DNA from 2 places in the Bacillus sp. GW823-FHT06B01 genome. Region 1 is predicted to be linked to the other one. Evidence: riboswitches for the same ligand, from Rfam matches in the RefSeq annotation. Region 1 holds a riboswitch; the other holds the start of a gene.
The links. Region 1 has a riboswitch for preQ1 ahead of AC1Q8N_RS17325 (QueT transporter family protein). Riboswitches for the same ligand answer to the same signal wherever they lie in the genome.
Positions count from the first base shown of each region.

Region 2: another riboswitch for preQ1. It lies ahead of queC (7-cyano-7-deazaguanine synthase QueC); the one in region 1 lies ahead of AC1Q8N_RS17325 (QueT transporter family protein).

Region 1 is NZ_JBXAHR010000003.1:791,208-799,377, reverse strand. Features, by position in the region: gene AC1Q8N_RS17350 (YqcI/YcgG family protein) at 1-426, opposite strand, end outside; gene cspB (cold shock-like protein CspB) at 694-891, shown strand; gene AC1Q8N_RS17340 (DUF2564 family protein) at 1,011-1,259, shown strand; gene AC1Q8N_RS17335 (zinc-finger domain-containing protein) at 1,293-1,469, opposite strand; gene AC1Q8N_RS17330 (ribonuclease H family protein) at 1,482-2,141, opposite strand; gene AC1Q8N_RS17325 (QueT transporter family protein) at 2,290-2,778, opposite strand; PreQ1 riboswitch class I at 2,785-2,829, opposite strand; gene AC1Q8N_RS17320 (aldose 1-epimerase family protein) at 2,962-3,834, shown strand; gene AC1Q8N_RS17315 (reverse transcriptase-like protein) at 3,905-4,291, shown strand; gene AC1Q8N_RS17310 (DMT family transporter) at 4,305-5,210, shown strand; gene AC1Q8N_RS17305 (DUF6123 family protein) at 5,213-5,473, opposite strand; gene AC1Q8N_RS17300 (cysteine hydrolase family protein) at 5,656-6,216, shown strand; gene AC1Q8N_RS17295 (GNAT family N-acetyltransferase) at 6,251-7,111, opposite strand; gene AC1Q8N_RS17290 (DUF7507 domain-containing protein) at 7,234-8,170, shown strand, end outside.
Region 2 is NZ_JBXAHR010000003.1:562,802-570,971, forward strand. Features, by position in the region: gene AC1Q8N_RS16055 (M3 family oligoendopeptidase) at 1-1,315, shown strand, start outside; gene AC1Q8N_RS16060 (DinB family protein) at 1,460-1,993, shown strand; gene AC1Q8N_RS16065 (DUF6254 family protein) at 2,094-2,210, shown strand; gene AC1Q8N_RS16070 (ATP-binding protein) at 2,222-3,430, opposite strand; PreQ1 riboswitch class I at 3,638-3,681, shown strand; gene queC (7-cyano-7-deazaguanine synthase QueC) at 3,775-4,437, shown strand; gene queD (6-carboxytetrahydropterin synthase QueD) at 4,437-4,928, shown strand; gene queE (7-carboxy-7-deazaguanine synthase QueE) at 4,921-5,637, shown strand; gene queF (preQ(1) synthase) at 5,656-6,153, shown strand; gene AC1Q8N_RS16095 (YkvS family protein) at 6,209-6,394, opposite strand; gene AC1Q8N_RS16100 (hypothetical protein) at 6,658-6,813, shown strand; gene AC1Q8N_RS16105 (histidine phosphatase family protein) at 6,902-7,504, shown strand; gene AC1Q8N_RS16110 (GNAT family N-acetyltransferase) at 7,542-8,120, opposite strand.

The sequences.
Region 1 (8,170 bases):
CGGTTCACCACCAAATGAAAATTCCCATAAGTAATGGTCTGGGTCTTCAGGAATTTGCTTCGGCCATGTTTGGTCATCGTTTTCATGTAAATATTGTAGTACTTTCCAAAAGTAATCACGATAATATTCCAGTGATTGTTCCTCACATTCCGGTTCCACAAAAAGAAAGAATCCTCTTCTTACAATTGGGCGCTCTTTCATTAACTCTAAAAAAGATAACATTGTATGTGGCAAATGACTCCAATCAGTATGAGAGAGAAATGAATAACGAAGTTCATTCTTTTTCAAAGCTGTTAAGCCGAAATAACATGGGAAAGTTGGTTCTAGCACGACACTCGAAAAATTTTGAAATTCTTTTGCAACCCAATTTGGTATGTCAGTTCTCGTTCTCATTCCTTCATTATCTAATAAATAAGACTCATTCATTCTTTCTTTCACCTCATTATGTATAGCATTCAATTAAGAATATTACATACTCGGCCTGTCCTATACCTATTTAAAAATTCGGCTGAAAAATTATTTAAAAATACAAAAAAATAAAATCGCTTACTTGACTAATTTCTACCAATTCGTGTATATTTAAATTAATCATTTAGCAGAATATTCAAGATTATAGCATTTTTAGTTTATATTATCTTTCAAATGAATTTCACTAAATGAAAAAAAGCAAATGTTTTTAGGAGGAATTGTAACATGCAAGGAAAAGTAAAATGGTTTAACAACGAAAAAGGTTTTGGATTTATCGAAATGGAAGGCGCTGACGATGTATTCGTACATTTCTCTGCTATTCAAGGTGACGGCTACAAAGCTTTAGAAGAAGGTCAAGAAGTATCTTTCGATATCACTGAAGGAAACCGCGGACCTCAAGCTGCTAACGTAGTAAAACTTTAATCCAACATATAACAGGAGGTTACCTTACTTGGTAACCTCCTTTGTTATTCCTTTGTATATTTCCGTTTTACAGAGCAAAAACTATGTGAAATGCGCAATATACAAAGGAGGAAGTAATAATGGGATCAGAAGTAAATGATTTTGAAGAAGTGAAATTCCGTGTAGAAACAGCACAAAAAATGGTAGGATCAGCGACAATTTCAATGGATCCAGATACATTAGAGCATGCGACTACTGCTGTAGAAGCCGCTCGCTCTCAGCTTGAAATTATGAAATCTGTTGCGACAGATTTAGATGAGCCATTTTTAATGAATGAGGAAAAGAAATTAAGTAAATGCGAGCATCAACTAAACGAAGCAAGACACTAAAAAACATCCAGAGAATTTTCTCTGGATGTTTTTTCATGATAACTGTTCCCCATACTTTTTCAATGTTTCTCCAACTGTACATTGCCTAATACAAAATGAATGAGCGTAATACTTACTATTTGTCTTTCGATTATGTTCTCGCAAGAAACATCCTTCACAATACGTTTCTAATAAGTCATTTACCTCTGTAATGAGTTGCTTTTTATCCACCTTTGCACCTCTCTATTCGGTTATTTCTTTATGACTATCAATGACTGTTCCTTCTAATGCTTGCGTAGCTAATTGATGCGCTTCTTTATTTTGTTTTCTAGATATCGGCTCACATACAAGTTTTAATTTCATTTGCTTCGCTTTTTGTTCAATTTGATCTAAGTAATGATTTAAATGCTCATCATAACAAGGCCATTCTCCAGCCAATTGCTGCAGTACAACTTGAGAATCGCCGCGAAGTGTAACTGCTTCATACTTAATTCCGAATTCCTCGAGTATATTCATGCCATATAGTAATGATGCATATTCCGCTTCATTATTATCATATATACCTTCTATATATGCGTTACGGCGAATTCGGTATTTTGTATTTCCTTTTTTATAGTATACACATATACCTACTCCAGCTTCTTTCGTCTGTACATCATAACCGCCATCAAAATAAACGAGGATTTCTTGGGGCTCTTCCTCCACTTGTTTACTCAGCTTTTTCATTTCCTTTAATGACCATTCTGCATCCATTTCATCATAAAATGATAGTTCTTTCACTCTTCCTGTTTTCTCGAAATCCTCTGCAAATTGCAATACATCTTCTATGTTCATATAATCTGTCGTTAATTCCGTCTGCAATCCGCTCTTTGTTTTATACAACCAATGAATTTTATATTTCATACTAGATTCCCCTTATATAAGACTTCTTATATGTAGTCAGCTAATGAAAGCCTCACTTTATTTTATTATATTGTATCAAGAGTCACAGCATTATATTCAATATGATTACATACAAAAAGAGCTATCCCTATAGGAATAGCTCTTTCATCTATTGCATAAATCTTTCAAATTGTACTCGTTTATTAATCCAGTACATTACAGGCATACCAATTGCCATGACAACAAATTCACCGACGGCACATGTTAACCAAGTCAACATAAATGGTAAATCAAATGCAAGATGAAGTTCAATTGCAATCATAAACATTGTAATTGTAAAAATAACTGTATTAAAAATCATACGAGCCCAAACACCTTTAATAAATCGCATAGAAATAATCGTTGCAACTAATGCAAGAATAGATTGCCCTACTCCAAATACTAAATCGTAAGCGATCATGGGTGAGAAAAAGAGATTTGTTAAAAATACACCTAATACAATTCCGTAAATTGCTTTCTTATTAAATACAACAAGATGATTAAACATCTCTGAAATACGAAACTGTACACTCGTAAAGCCAAATGGCTGAATAAGCATAGAAACAGCAATATATAATGCCGCTAAAATACCATTACCGACTAATGTTCTTATATTCATGACAAAATCTCCTTAGTTTTTTTACGTGGGATGGTTTCGAACCACGTTATTCGTTTTTTAAGCAACAAGAATATATTCTACGCAATACACACTCTCTCGTCAATAGATTCCTATCATTAACTACCTTTTTTCTTTTAGACAACGTATAATAAAACATATGAAAGTTTTAGGAGGTTTCACTTCATGACAGCAACAATTCAAAATGAAAAAGTGATCGTTTCCATTTCTGACAAAGGTGCAGAATTACAAAGCGTTCGCTTAAAAGAAGATAACACTGAATACTTATGGCAAGGCGATTCTACTTATTGGGGGCGCCGCTCACCAATTTTATTCCCAATTGTCGGCCGATTAGTAGATAATACATACTACGTAGATGGTAAACCATATTCTTTAACACAGCACGGCTTTGCTCGTGATCTTACATTCTCTGTACAAGAACAAAGTGAAACGAAAATCACTTATATTGTAACTAGTAATGAAGAAACATTAAAAAAATACCCATACGAATTCGAATTACTCGTTTCTTATGAGCTAGACGGACAAATCGTTCATGTAACATATGAAGTAAATAACCCTACTTCAAAAGAGATGTTCTTCTCAATCGGAGCACATCCTGGTTTCAACTTCCCCTTATTAGAGGGCGAATCATTTACAGATTATCATTTATCATTTAATGGTTCTGAACGCTTAGAAACAAGCGTATTAGAAGGACCTTACCTTTCAAGTAAAAAACAATTAATCGCTGAAAATACGAATGAATTACCACTTACATACGATTTATTCAAAAATGATGCGCTTATTTTTGAAAATATGAATACGGATGAAATCTCTATTCGTTCTCATAAACATAATAAATTTGTAAAAGTAGAATTTGACGGATTCCCATTTGTCGGCGTATGGACACCAGGCGAAAACGCACCTTTCTTATGTATTGAACCTTGGTACGGGATTGCTGATGAAGTAAATCCAGCAAAAGATTTCAAGGAAAAAAAAGGAATTCAATCTTTACAAGCGAATGAAACATTTACATGTCGTTATAGTATTACAATCGGCTAAGTTACTCTATCCCCTACTTCAAAGAAACATATAAGTAGGGGATCATCTTATAATTTGGAGGTTTCTCACTTTGATTGAAGTATATATTGATGGTGCATCAAAAGGAAATCCTGGTCCTTCTGGTGCTGGAGTGTTTATTAAAGGGGTGCAACCAGCTGTACAATTATCATTGCCCCTTGGGACAATGTCCAATCATGAAGCAGAATACCACGCTTTACTTGTAGCATTAAAATATTGCACGGAGCATAATTATAACATTGTCTCTTTTCGTACAGATTCGCAACTTGTCGAGCGAGCTGTCGAAAAAGAATACGCAAAAAATAAAATGTTTGCACCACTATTAGAAGAAGCATTACAGTACATAAAAAGTTTCGATCTCTTTTTTATTAAGTGGATTCCAAGTAGTCAAAATAAAGTTGCTGATGAATTAGCTAGAAAAGCTATCTTACAAAATTAACGGGGGTATGAGTGTGAAAAAAGATTGGGTTGCTCCTCTTGCTTTATTATTTGTCTCTTTTATTTGGGGAGCTACATTTGTTGTCGTTCAAAATGCTATGTCTTTCGTTGGTCCATTTACTTTTAATGGTATTCGCTTTTTATTCGCTGGAATTATTTTATTATTCGTTCAAATGATTTTCTCAAAAAAATCTTCAAAACAAGATATAAAACAGAGTAGTCTCGCTGGATTAATCGTTGGATTTTTTTTATGCGTTGGCTATGTATTACAAACATTCGGCTTACTTTATACAACTTCTTCAAAAGCTGGTTTCTTAACAGGTCTTAGTATCGTTATGGTACCCATTTTGTCTTTTATCTTTTTAAAACAAAAAGCTACCATTTTTATCGTAATGGGCATTGCTGTAGCAACAGCAGGTTTATACTTATTAACTGCTGGTGATTCTTTTCAATTAAATATTGGAGATATACTCGTTCTCGGTTGTGCAGTTGCTTTCGCTGCCCATATTCTTGTTAACGGCTTCTTCTCTAAGAAAATATCACCTTTATTATTAAGCACGTCGCAAGTATTAGCTGTCGGTATGTTTTCTTCTATTTGCGCCTTTTTGTTTGAAGATTGGGAAAAATTATTTTCAGTAGCACTATGGACGAATTCTTCCTTTTTATTCGCTCTATTTCTAACTTCCCTATTTGCGACATCCATTGCTTTTTTTATTCAAACATCAGCACAAAAACATACGTCTCCAACGAGAGTAGCAATTATTTTCGCAATGGAGCCTGTTTTTGCTGCATTAACAGGCGTTCTCGTTGCAAACGAACAACTTTCTATTTCTGCTATTATCGGATGCCTATGTATTTTCCTAGGCATGGTTTTTGTTGAATTACCTTCCAAAACAAAAAAAGAAGCGCAGGCTGCGTGAAGTTACGCTTGTAACTTCCGCATAAAAGCCTTAGCGCTTTTTTTATCGGTAATTTCTTCTTCTTTCAAACGTTCTAATAACGCAACAAAATAACTCCCATCAAACTGTAATTGATGTTTAATTGTCGCTTCTATTGCTGCATTCACAATTCCATCAGATGCACCAGTATATCCTTGTCCAAACATAATAAACCCTTGTGCTTCCTCTGATAGTTTAAATCCTTTCGTATGTAAGAATGAAAGATAATCTTCTACTGTTTGCATGATATTCCCACCTACTCAAAAATTCTCCATCTCCTATCATACATGTTTTTACACGCTATGAGAATGAAATTTCTTTGACAACTTTGTAAATCTATCGTCTACTGCATAGACAATAGAGGATTTCCTTGCAATATGAATGAATATGTATAGTGGAACTTATTTCATATTAAAGGGGAGACACGATGAAACAGGCACTATTAATTATCGATGCGCAGCAAGAATTAATGGATGGGAATGAACAAGAAAAAGAAGTTTTTCGCAAAAAAGAGTTATTATCTACACTAAATACAGCCGTACAAAAAGCAATACATGCAAATTCCCTTATTGTTTTCGTAAGAGATATCGATGTTGCTTCTGGTAGCGGAGAAGGATTTGAAGTACATAATGAAATTCAAGTACCTCAGTCTGCAATCCTTATTAATAAAGCAGCAACAAACGCATTCTATGGCACTTCTCTACTTGAACTTTTAAAAGAAGAAAAAATTAATCATATCGTTATCGGTGGATGTAAAACAGAACATTGCATCGACACCGCAGTTAGAACAGCTACTGTACAAGGATTTGATGTTACATTAATTAAAAACGGTCATTCCACAACTGATTCTGACGTATTGACTGCAGAACAAATTATCTCTCACCATAATAAAATTCTCCATGGTCATTATAATGTGGATCATTTTTCTATGGTGAGAGATATCGAGGAAGACCTCTTCCAACCAACTCACGACCAATATCGTGAGTAATAAAAAAGAATCCTTCTTTTAGAAGGATTCTTTTTTATCCAAAAATTTGCGCTGCAATACTGTATAGTTCCCCATTTCTTTTCAAAAATTGATCACTATTTCTCATCATAATTGGCGGTGTATTAACCTTTTGAAAACCAGTAATCTCTAATTCTTTCATGAAACCTTTCTTTCCTTCTGATACATCAATTCTTAATTTACCATGATGCTCTCTTGCTAAATCATGCACAATTCTCATTGCCATCGCATCATTTTTCGCAACGACTGGACCTATTATTTTATTTTCTGGTGTTTGTATACTTAAACCGTAACCTAATACATTTTGGTTGTTGTCCTTTACAACGATGCACTGTTCACTTTGTATAATTCTTTTCGTTAAAAATGCTTTTCTATTTGTTCCAAACGCATTTTCATCTAATTTTATTATTTTTTCTAAATCACACTCTTCATAATTCATCATATAATCTTCATTTCCTACACAATAATCATTCACATTGTACGAGTTACATATGTATTTAGAAACATAGCTTACTGCCCTAAATCCTAGTTTTTCATATAACGGCTTTCCTTCATCCGTAGCAATAAGCATAATTGGAGTTTGAGCCGATACGCTCTTAATGCATGAATTCGTTATCGCCTTTCCAATCCCATTCCCCTCATATTTCGGATGTACAATGACCATTCCGATAGACGCTAATTTCTCCCCATATAATATAATTGCCGCGCTAGCAATAAGTTCCTTTCTCTTATTCCACACACCGTATATAATACCTGAATCAAAAATAGTCTCAATTTCTTCTTTATTATAATCCCACCCAATATAAGAAGATAATGCTACAATATCGCCTATTTGTTCTTCCCTAAGACGCTCCACCTTAATTTCCAATTCAAGCATACTTCATCCCCTTATCTAGACATTTAAATCATTATTATTAAATCAACTTGTACATGTTTCACTTTATTTGTCACACACATATCCTATTTTGACCAAGACTATATTATAAATGAGGTGACAACATGCCCATTACGAATCGATTTTCTACCACCACTAACGGCGCACTCGCAATTACAGGTAATACTTTAGGCTTAAGTAAAATTAGTAATCAAAACCGTGCTGGTACAATCGGGGCAATTGGTGCATTCGTAACTACGAATACTGCTTTACAAGTAACGAGTTTTCCTGCTGGTACAACATTAAACTATACACAAAATAGTTCTACCGCTCTTTTAAATATCCCTGCTGGTAGTACTATTCTTTACGCAGAACTTGTTTGGGGTGGCAACTACTTATCTCGTGATCAAAACATTACGAGTGTATTAGGAAACCCCGTTTCTTTTACAACACCTGTGTCAACATACTCAATTACCCCTTCAACCGTTACAGCTTCTAATCAAACATTCGTTTCTGGATCTGTCACATTTGGATTTTATACACGTTCCGCAGATGTAACATCCCTCGTTCAAGCTGGAGGATCTGGCTCTTATACAACCGGCTCTGTCCCTGGACTTGTTGATCCTTTGGATGCTTCTAACGGAGCTATCAATTCTTCTGGATGGACGCTCATTGTCGCTTATCAAAACGGTTCCTTACCCGCAAGAAATTTAACAATTTACGTAGCTGGTAACCGCGTTTCTGTAGAAACTGGTAGTGCAGATGTATCTGTCTCAGGGTTTTTAACACCTGCCGGAGGACCTGTAAGCGGGAGATTATTTATAAGTTCTACTGAAGGGGATGCTGATTTAACTGGGGATCAAGCATTATTTGGACCAAATTTCAGTTCATTAAATGCATTATCCGGGCCAAATAATGCTGTAAATAATTTCTTCGGTTCTCAAGTTAATAATGCTGCCGGTAATTTAGATACAACTGGGACATTTGGAACACGAAATCAAAGTGCTTCTACAAGCACAAACATCTCTGCTGGGAGACAGGGCTGGGACATTACTTCTATTG
Region 2 (8,170 bases), 230 kb from region 1:
TGTGAAAGATTTACAATTAGAGAATAAATTGTCTTCACAATATACGCAGTTATTAGCATCTGCAAAAATTGACTTTGCAGGAGAAGAAAGAACGTTATCGCAACTGATTCCATTTATGCAAGGGAAAGAAAGAAATGAACGTAAAGTAGCAAGTGAGGCATATTACGGATTTTTAGCTGAGAATGAGGAAGAGTTAGATCGTATTTATGATGAGCTTGTTAAAGTGAGAACGAAAATCGCCAAATCTTTAGGTTTCAAAAACTTTGTTGAACTTGGATATGCAAGAATGTACCGTACAGATTATAATGCGGAAATGGTGGCGAATTATCGTCAGCAAGTACTTGATTATATCGTTCCCGTTACAACGGAATTAAGAAAGCGACAACAAGCACGTATCGGTGTAGAGAAGTTAGCATATTACGACGAAAACTTTGAGTTTGCTACTGGTAATCCAACTCCAAAAGGAGATGCGGATTGGATTGTTAATCATGGGAAAACGATGTATAAAGAGTTATCGGCTGAAACGGATGAATTTTTCAATTTCATGCTAGATAATGATTTATTAGATTTAGTTGCGAAAAAAGGAAAAGCTGGTGGCGGATATTGTACATATATTGAGAATTATAAAGCGCCATTTATTTTCTCAAACTTCAACGGAACATCTGGCGACATTGATGTATTAACACATGAAGCTGGTCATGCTTTCCAAGTATATGAAAGTCGTAAGTTTGAAATTCCAGAATACAATTGGCCAACGTATGAAGCATGTGAAATTCATTCTATGAGTATGGAATTCTTTACATGGCCATGGATGAAGTCATTCTTTGAAGAAGATGCAGATAAATATTATTTCTCTCACTTAAGTTCAGCACTTCTGTTTTTACCGTATGGTGTATCTGTTGATGAATACCAACATTATGTATATGAAAATCCAGAAGCATCACCAGAAGAGCGAAAGACAGCATGGCGTAATATAGAGAAAAAGTATTTGCCGCATCGTGATTATGAAGATAATGATTATTTAGAGCGCGGTGGATTCTGGCAACGTCAAGGACATATTTATAGCTCGCCGTTCTACTATATCGACTACACATTAGCACAAATTTGCGCACTGCAATTTTGGAAACGTGCAAGAGATAATAGACAAGAGGCATGGGAAGATTATGTGAATCTGTGTCAACAAGGTGGAAGTAAATCATTTTTGGAATTAGTAGAAGTTGCAAATTTAACATCACCATTTGCTGAAGGCTGTGTGAAAAGTGTCATTACAGAAATTGAAGCATGGCTACGTGCGATTGACGACACAAAATTGTAAAAAACATGCGCTTTTTTTCACATGTTTAACATCGACATAAAGAGAAAATGATGAGATAATAAAAGAAAAGAAAATTCAGAATACTAAAGAGGTGTTTCTAATAAGGAGCACCTCTTTTCACCAACAAAAAGGGGGGAAAGAAGTATGCTTCAATCTAATATGGATGTGAGTTTAGAAAGTTTGGTGAACTCATTACAGTCTACTCGAAGCACGCTATTATCAGAAATTGAAATGTTAAATGATACAGAAGTGAATGTAAAGCCACGCCGTGATAAATGGAGTATTATTCAAATTTTGCATCACTTGCATTTAGTTGAACAATCAGTTACATCTGCCCTTGTATATGCTTTACAAAAAAATGAAAGAAACACGACTCCATTTAAAGACCTCCAACTTACGCTTGATCGCACACATAAACGAGAAGCTCCTCAGCAAATGGAACCAACAGAAACGTTAATGAAAAAACAGCAAGGAATTCAATTACTAGAACATTCACGACAAGAACTATTACACGCGCTTCATAGTGTGGTAGATGAAAAAGATTTATTTGAAAATGGATTAAAGCATCCTATTTTTAATGAGTTGAATTTGTATCAGTGGGTTCAATTTCTTGATTTGCATGAACAAAGACATCTTACGCAGTTAAAAGAGGCGAAACACGCAATTTTGCAACGATAATCAGAAGGAAGTGGGAGACCACTTCTTTTTTGATACGTGCATAGTTTTCTTTCTTATTTTGGAATACTACATGGAGAAAGAACAGAAGGAGTTGAAAAGTATGTCCAAGAAAAAGAAAGAAGAAGAGCGCGCGTGGAAAGCACGTAAAGAAAATCAAAAACCACATGGTAAAGTGAAAGCCTTTGCTGAATTAGTTGAAGGAACAGAAAAAACGTGATGATTATTTCATCACGTTTTTTGTATGAGTGGAAAAGTTAATAAGAAGGTTGTACCTGTACCTTTTTCGCTTATAATATCGATTTTTCCGTTCATAGCTTGAACAACACTGAACACGACCATCATTCCAAGTCCAGTTCCTTTTTCTTTCGTTGAGTAGAAAGGAGAGCCAAGACGTTTCACTTGTTCAGTATCCATACCGATTCCTGTATCTTTTATATACAACTGAATATGCTTATGATCAGGAACTAATGTGAAATAAAGATCACCGCCTTTTGGCATGGCCTCAATGCAGTTTTTTAAAATATTTAACAAGCATTGATTTAGTTTTTGTTTTTCTCCCGCGATAAAAAAAGAAGAGCTTTGCTTTATATAATGTGTACGCACATTTGCTAAATTAGCAAGTGGTGTAATTAACGATAATGCATGTAGTAGTTCTTCTTCTAACTGTAATCTTTGTTCTTTTTCAATACTTGGTTTTGCAAAGGTTAAATAATCTGTAAGAACATGATTTGCTTGTTCGATTCCGTTGATGGCTATGTCGATATATAATTTTCGCTCTTGCTCAGTGCATGTATTTGACTGCAAGAGTTGTAAAAATCCTTTTGTTGAAGTTAATGGATTGCGAATCTCATGAGAGATGGACGCTGCCATTTCTCCAATTAAATGGAATTTTTCGGCATTCATAAGTTCGTTTTGAAGACGAACTTGCATTTGTAGTATGTGTAGCAAATATAAAATAAGGATTGTTCCAATTATTGTACATATTTCGTACACGATAATATGGGGTATGTAATCGGCGCTATTTGTAACCTCTGAGAGGAAAGAAGGTACCCAGCCCAAGCCAAATATGAGACTGTAAAAGATAGCGAGTGCTATTTTTATTCGATTAGAACTTCGGTTAAATAGTTTGTATGTTAATAGTAGAACAATAAACAGTAGAACCGAGGCGATAAGGGATGGAAAAACACCTATTCCCCCTAATAAGAAGCGGTATATGTTTAATACAGTTAAGATGGAAGCACCAGCAATAGGGCCCCCTGTTAATGTACCGACAATTAATACGATATGGCGCATATCAAATTGAAATCCATAATTTGTTTTTGCTCCGAAAGTAATACATAGTATGGTAGCGAGGCAACATAATGCAATAAATATAGCTGAATTTAATTTAGGAGAACGTTTCCCTTTTTGATTCCAAAATAAATGGTATACGAGCATTGTAACAAGGATGAATAATATATTTAGAAAGAGATAAATAATAAAGGGTTTCAGTGGGGTGCCTCCTCTCTTCTCACATTAAATTCATCATACTATAAAATGAAAGAAATGAAATGAAAAATAGCGGAAAAATCAGAAATTTTTTCTGGTAGTATACAATATGTTACAATAAGCTTTGTCAATGAAAGAAGGAATTCCGTGCATTGCACGGGAGAGGTTCGCGAACTCCCTCTATAAAAAACTATGGAAACAACAATATCTTTAGGTATTGTTTTGTTTTTTTATTGTGACAGTTCAAGAACGTTCTTTCTTCTTATTCGTAGTAGAGAAGGAGAATGAGTGAAATGAAAAAAGAAAAGGCAGTTGTTGTTTTTAGTGGAGGACAAGATAGTACGACATGCTTATTTTGGGCAATAGAGCAGTTTGCAGAAGTAGAAGCTGTAACGTTTAATTACAATCAACGTCATAAACTAGAAATTGATTGTGCAGCGGAAATTGCGAAAGAGCTAGGAATTAAACATACGGTGCTAGATATGAGTCTATTAAATCAACTTGCTCCAAATGCGTTAACGAGAACGGATATGGAGATTACACATGAAGAAGGTGAATTGCCATCGACGTTTGTAGATGGACGAAATTTACTATTCCTATCATTTGCTGCTGTATTAGCAAAACAAGTTGGAGCACGTCATATTGTAACGGGTGTATGTGAAACTGATTTCAGTGGTTATCCAGATTGCCGTGACGTGTTTGTGAAATCGTTAAACGTTACTTTAAATTTATCCATGGATTATCCGTTCGTAATTCATACACCACTTATGTGGATTGATAAAGCGGAAACATGGAAATTATCAGATGAACTTGGAGCATTCGAGTTTGTTCGAGAAAAAACATTAACATGTTATAACGGAATCATTGGTGATGGTTGCGGTGAATGTCCAGCATGTCAGCTTCGTAAAGCAGGATTAGATACGTACCTACAAGAACGCGAAGGAGCAAATAACTAATGGATAATTTCTTTGGATTTCGCATCGTAGAAAATTTGCAAAAAATGGACAAGGATATTCAGCGTAAACAGCTCAAATATCATAATAAAAGAGTAATGGTCAGCAAGGAATTTACATTTGATGCAGCACACCATTTACACTGTTATGAGGGGAAATGTAAAAACTTACATGGTCACACATATAAAGTTGTATTTGGGATTAGTGGATATGTAAATGAAATAGGTCTTGCGATTGACTTTGGAGATATAAAAGAAATTTGGAAGAATGAAATAGAAATTTATTTAGACCATCGTTATTTAAACGAAACGTTACCAGCAATGAATACGACTGCTGAAAACATGGTCGTTTGGATTTATGAAAAGATGGCAGAAGCATTACTAAAAGATAATCGTGCGAACGAATATAAAGGAGCTCGTGTTGAATTTGTTCGTCTTTTTGAGACGCCAACTAGTTATGCGGAAGTAAGACGGGAGTGGATGCTCGATGAGTAAAATCCCTGTCTTAGAAATATTTGGTCCGACCATTCAAGGTGAAGGAATGGTTGTGGGACAAAAGACGATGTTTATCCGTACAGCTGGCTGTGATTATAGTTGCGCATGGTGTGATTCTGCTTTTACGTGGGATGGATCGGCTAAGGAACAAATTAGACAGATGACAGCAGAGGACGTTTGGAACGAGCTTGTAGAAATTGGTGGCGAAAATTTTTCTCATGTTACGATTTCAGGTGGAAATCCAGCATTGTTGAAAAATATTGAGTTTCTTCTTTCTATATTAAAAGAGAATGGAATGCGGACGGCAATCGAAACGCAAGGGAGTAAATGGCAAGATTGGTTACTTCAAATTGATGAGATAACGATTTCTCCAAAACCACCAAGTTCGACGATGAATACTGATTTTCAGAAGTTAGATGCTGTTATTCAGAAACTAGCAGGAAAAGATATTAGTTTAAAGGTAGTAGTATTTGACGATTATGACTTTGAGTATGCAGTTAAGATGCACGAACGTTATCCAGATGTTCCATTCTTCTTACAAGTAGGGAATGATGATACAAAAACTGTGGATGATACGATGTTGATTAAAAAATTATTAGATAAATACGAGTGGCTTATTGAAAAAGCGGTTAACTGTAAAGAAATGAATAATGCAAAAGTATTGCCACAGCTTCATGCGTTAGTATGGGGAAATAAACGCGGAGTATAATGAGAAGGGATGTTTAAAATGGCAGGAAGATTAGATGAAGATTTAAAAGATGTAACTTTATTAGGAAATCAAAATACAAAATATTTATTTGAATATAGCCCAGAAATTTTAGAGGTATTTGATAACAATCATCCAAACCGTGATTATTTTGTAAAATTTAATTGCCCTGAATTTACAAGCTTATGTCCGAAAACAGGTCAACCAGATTTTGCAACAATTTATATTAGCTACATTCCAGAACAAAGAATGGTAGAGAGTAAATCTTTAAAGCTATATTTATTTAGTTTCCGCAATCATGGTGACTTCCACGAAGATTGCATGAACGTTATTATGAATGATTTAATTAAATTAATGGATCCGCGTTACATTGAGGTATGGGGGAAATTCACACCACGTGGAGGGATTTCAATTGATCCTTACTGCAACTACGGTCGCCCAGGCACGAAGTATGAACAAATGGCAGACTACCGTATGATGAACCATGATCTATATCCAGAAACAATTGATAATCGTTAATATATAATAGAAAGAAAGGATCTGTATAACATACAGATCCTTTCTTTCTATTATATTATGCATTTTGATTAATGACAGTATAGTTTTTATGACTTACAACTGTAAGAGGTTCCATATCTAGTTCTCTAAAATTTTCCATAATTGTTATATCTACAATAACGGAGTTTTGATTTACTTTTTGAACACGGCCTTGCATTCCACCTTTAAATTCAATGATATCTCCAGTTTCTGCGATCTGCATAAGCAACTCTCCTTGTTACAGTTTTCCAAAAAAAGAATAATTTTGGTTTTTTTTTATTTCCTCTTATTTTGAACCATATTGTCTAGTTTGTAAATGTTTCCAAAGTAAAAATTCGAAAAATATTCACATTTTGTAAGAAAATATGCAAGAACTCCAAGTTATTAGAAAAAAAGAACGGTTTAAATGCGTGCATCTTTATATAGGGGTATAATGAAAAAATACAATAACCTACTAAAGTGGGAGAAATTAGAGGCGGTAAAATGATGTTTGAATTTGTGGGGAGTGTTATAGCATTAACTTTATTTGTATTTTCTTATATAAATTTAAAAAAGATTCGTCATCATGAAACGACTACATATTTTGATGGGATGGATGGTATACATGCTGGGGTCACACATGAGAGTGGTTGGGATATGTAAAGGTGTATAACTTTCTTTTTTTGCGTGGTATGATATTTAAAAATAGTACATAATAGAGTTCGTAAGTGATGAATGGAGAGTGGAAAGAATGAAGATTTCTTTTATTCGTCATGGCCGCTTAGATCGTACTATAGAACCAATGACGGTTACATCCTTTCACGAATGGATGAAAGGATATGACTTACATACTATAACAGAAAAAGCACCTATACCAATGGAAACAATGGAAGCGGTTGAAGCAGCAAAGTTGATTGTAACGAGTGATCAAAGGTGTGCTATACAGTCAGCAGCTGAATTAATGAATTCTTTATCTTTTATGCAAAATTCTCTTTTTAGGGAAGCTGAAATTCCGACGAATTTTTATGCTCCAACATGGTTGAAATGTAAACCTAACGTATGGATGTTTATCGGGCGAACATTATGGATACTTGGTTACCATAAAGGTGTTGAGTCTTATAAGGAAGTAAGAGAGAGGGCAAGGCAAGCGGCTTACTTATTACACCGTTATGCTCTCGTACATGGAAGTATTGCTCTTGTAGGTCATAATTACATTAATGCAATGGTTGGTGCGGAGCTGAGAGCGATGGGATGGTCTGGTTCTCCTATTTTACATAGGAAGCCATGGGGATGTACAACCTATACATTCCACGAAGCGATGGATGGAAATATATTAAATACAAAATTAACATAAAAGCACACGATTTATATATAAATCGTGTGCTTTCTTTTTAAGATATAGAAATTTTGATGTTTAATGTTTTTACGAGGTGTGCATAAGGTTCGCCTACAAGCATAACGATTTGATCTTTTTTATAACCTAGTTTTTCATATAGTGAATAGGCACGTTTGTTTTCTAAATTAACAAGTAATGCGATTTTTTCATGCTCCTTTTCAGTTGCATGGATTTCAGCAGCTTCAATTAATTGAGAACCGATTCCTTTTCCGCCATATGCACTTGAAACTGATAATGTATCAATGTAATATTCATCAAGTTCAGCTTCTTTTTCTAATGTAATTGATTCATCTTTATGTAATTCTCTTAAGTAATGTACAATTGGTGCATCAAGACTTGTTGCTTCACTACCGTGATAAGCGACAATAACCCCAACTGCAACCCCGTCTTGTACATATACAAAACAGTTTTCATAGCTCAGTCGATTTCTCTCTTTTGAGAACCATGTTTCAAGTCCTAGTAATACTTCTGTCTCAACTGTGCTGCCTGTGATTTTTTCAGCAATTTCGTGCAGAGCGTTATATAATAAAGGTGCAATTGCCTTCGCATCTGTCTTTTTTGCTTTCCGAATCATAGTATCCCTCCTAATTCTATTTATATATTGTAGCATAGTGGTATGGAACT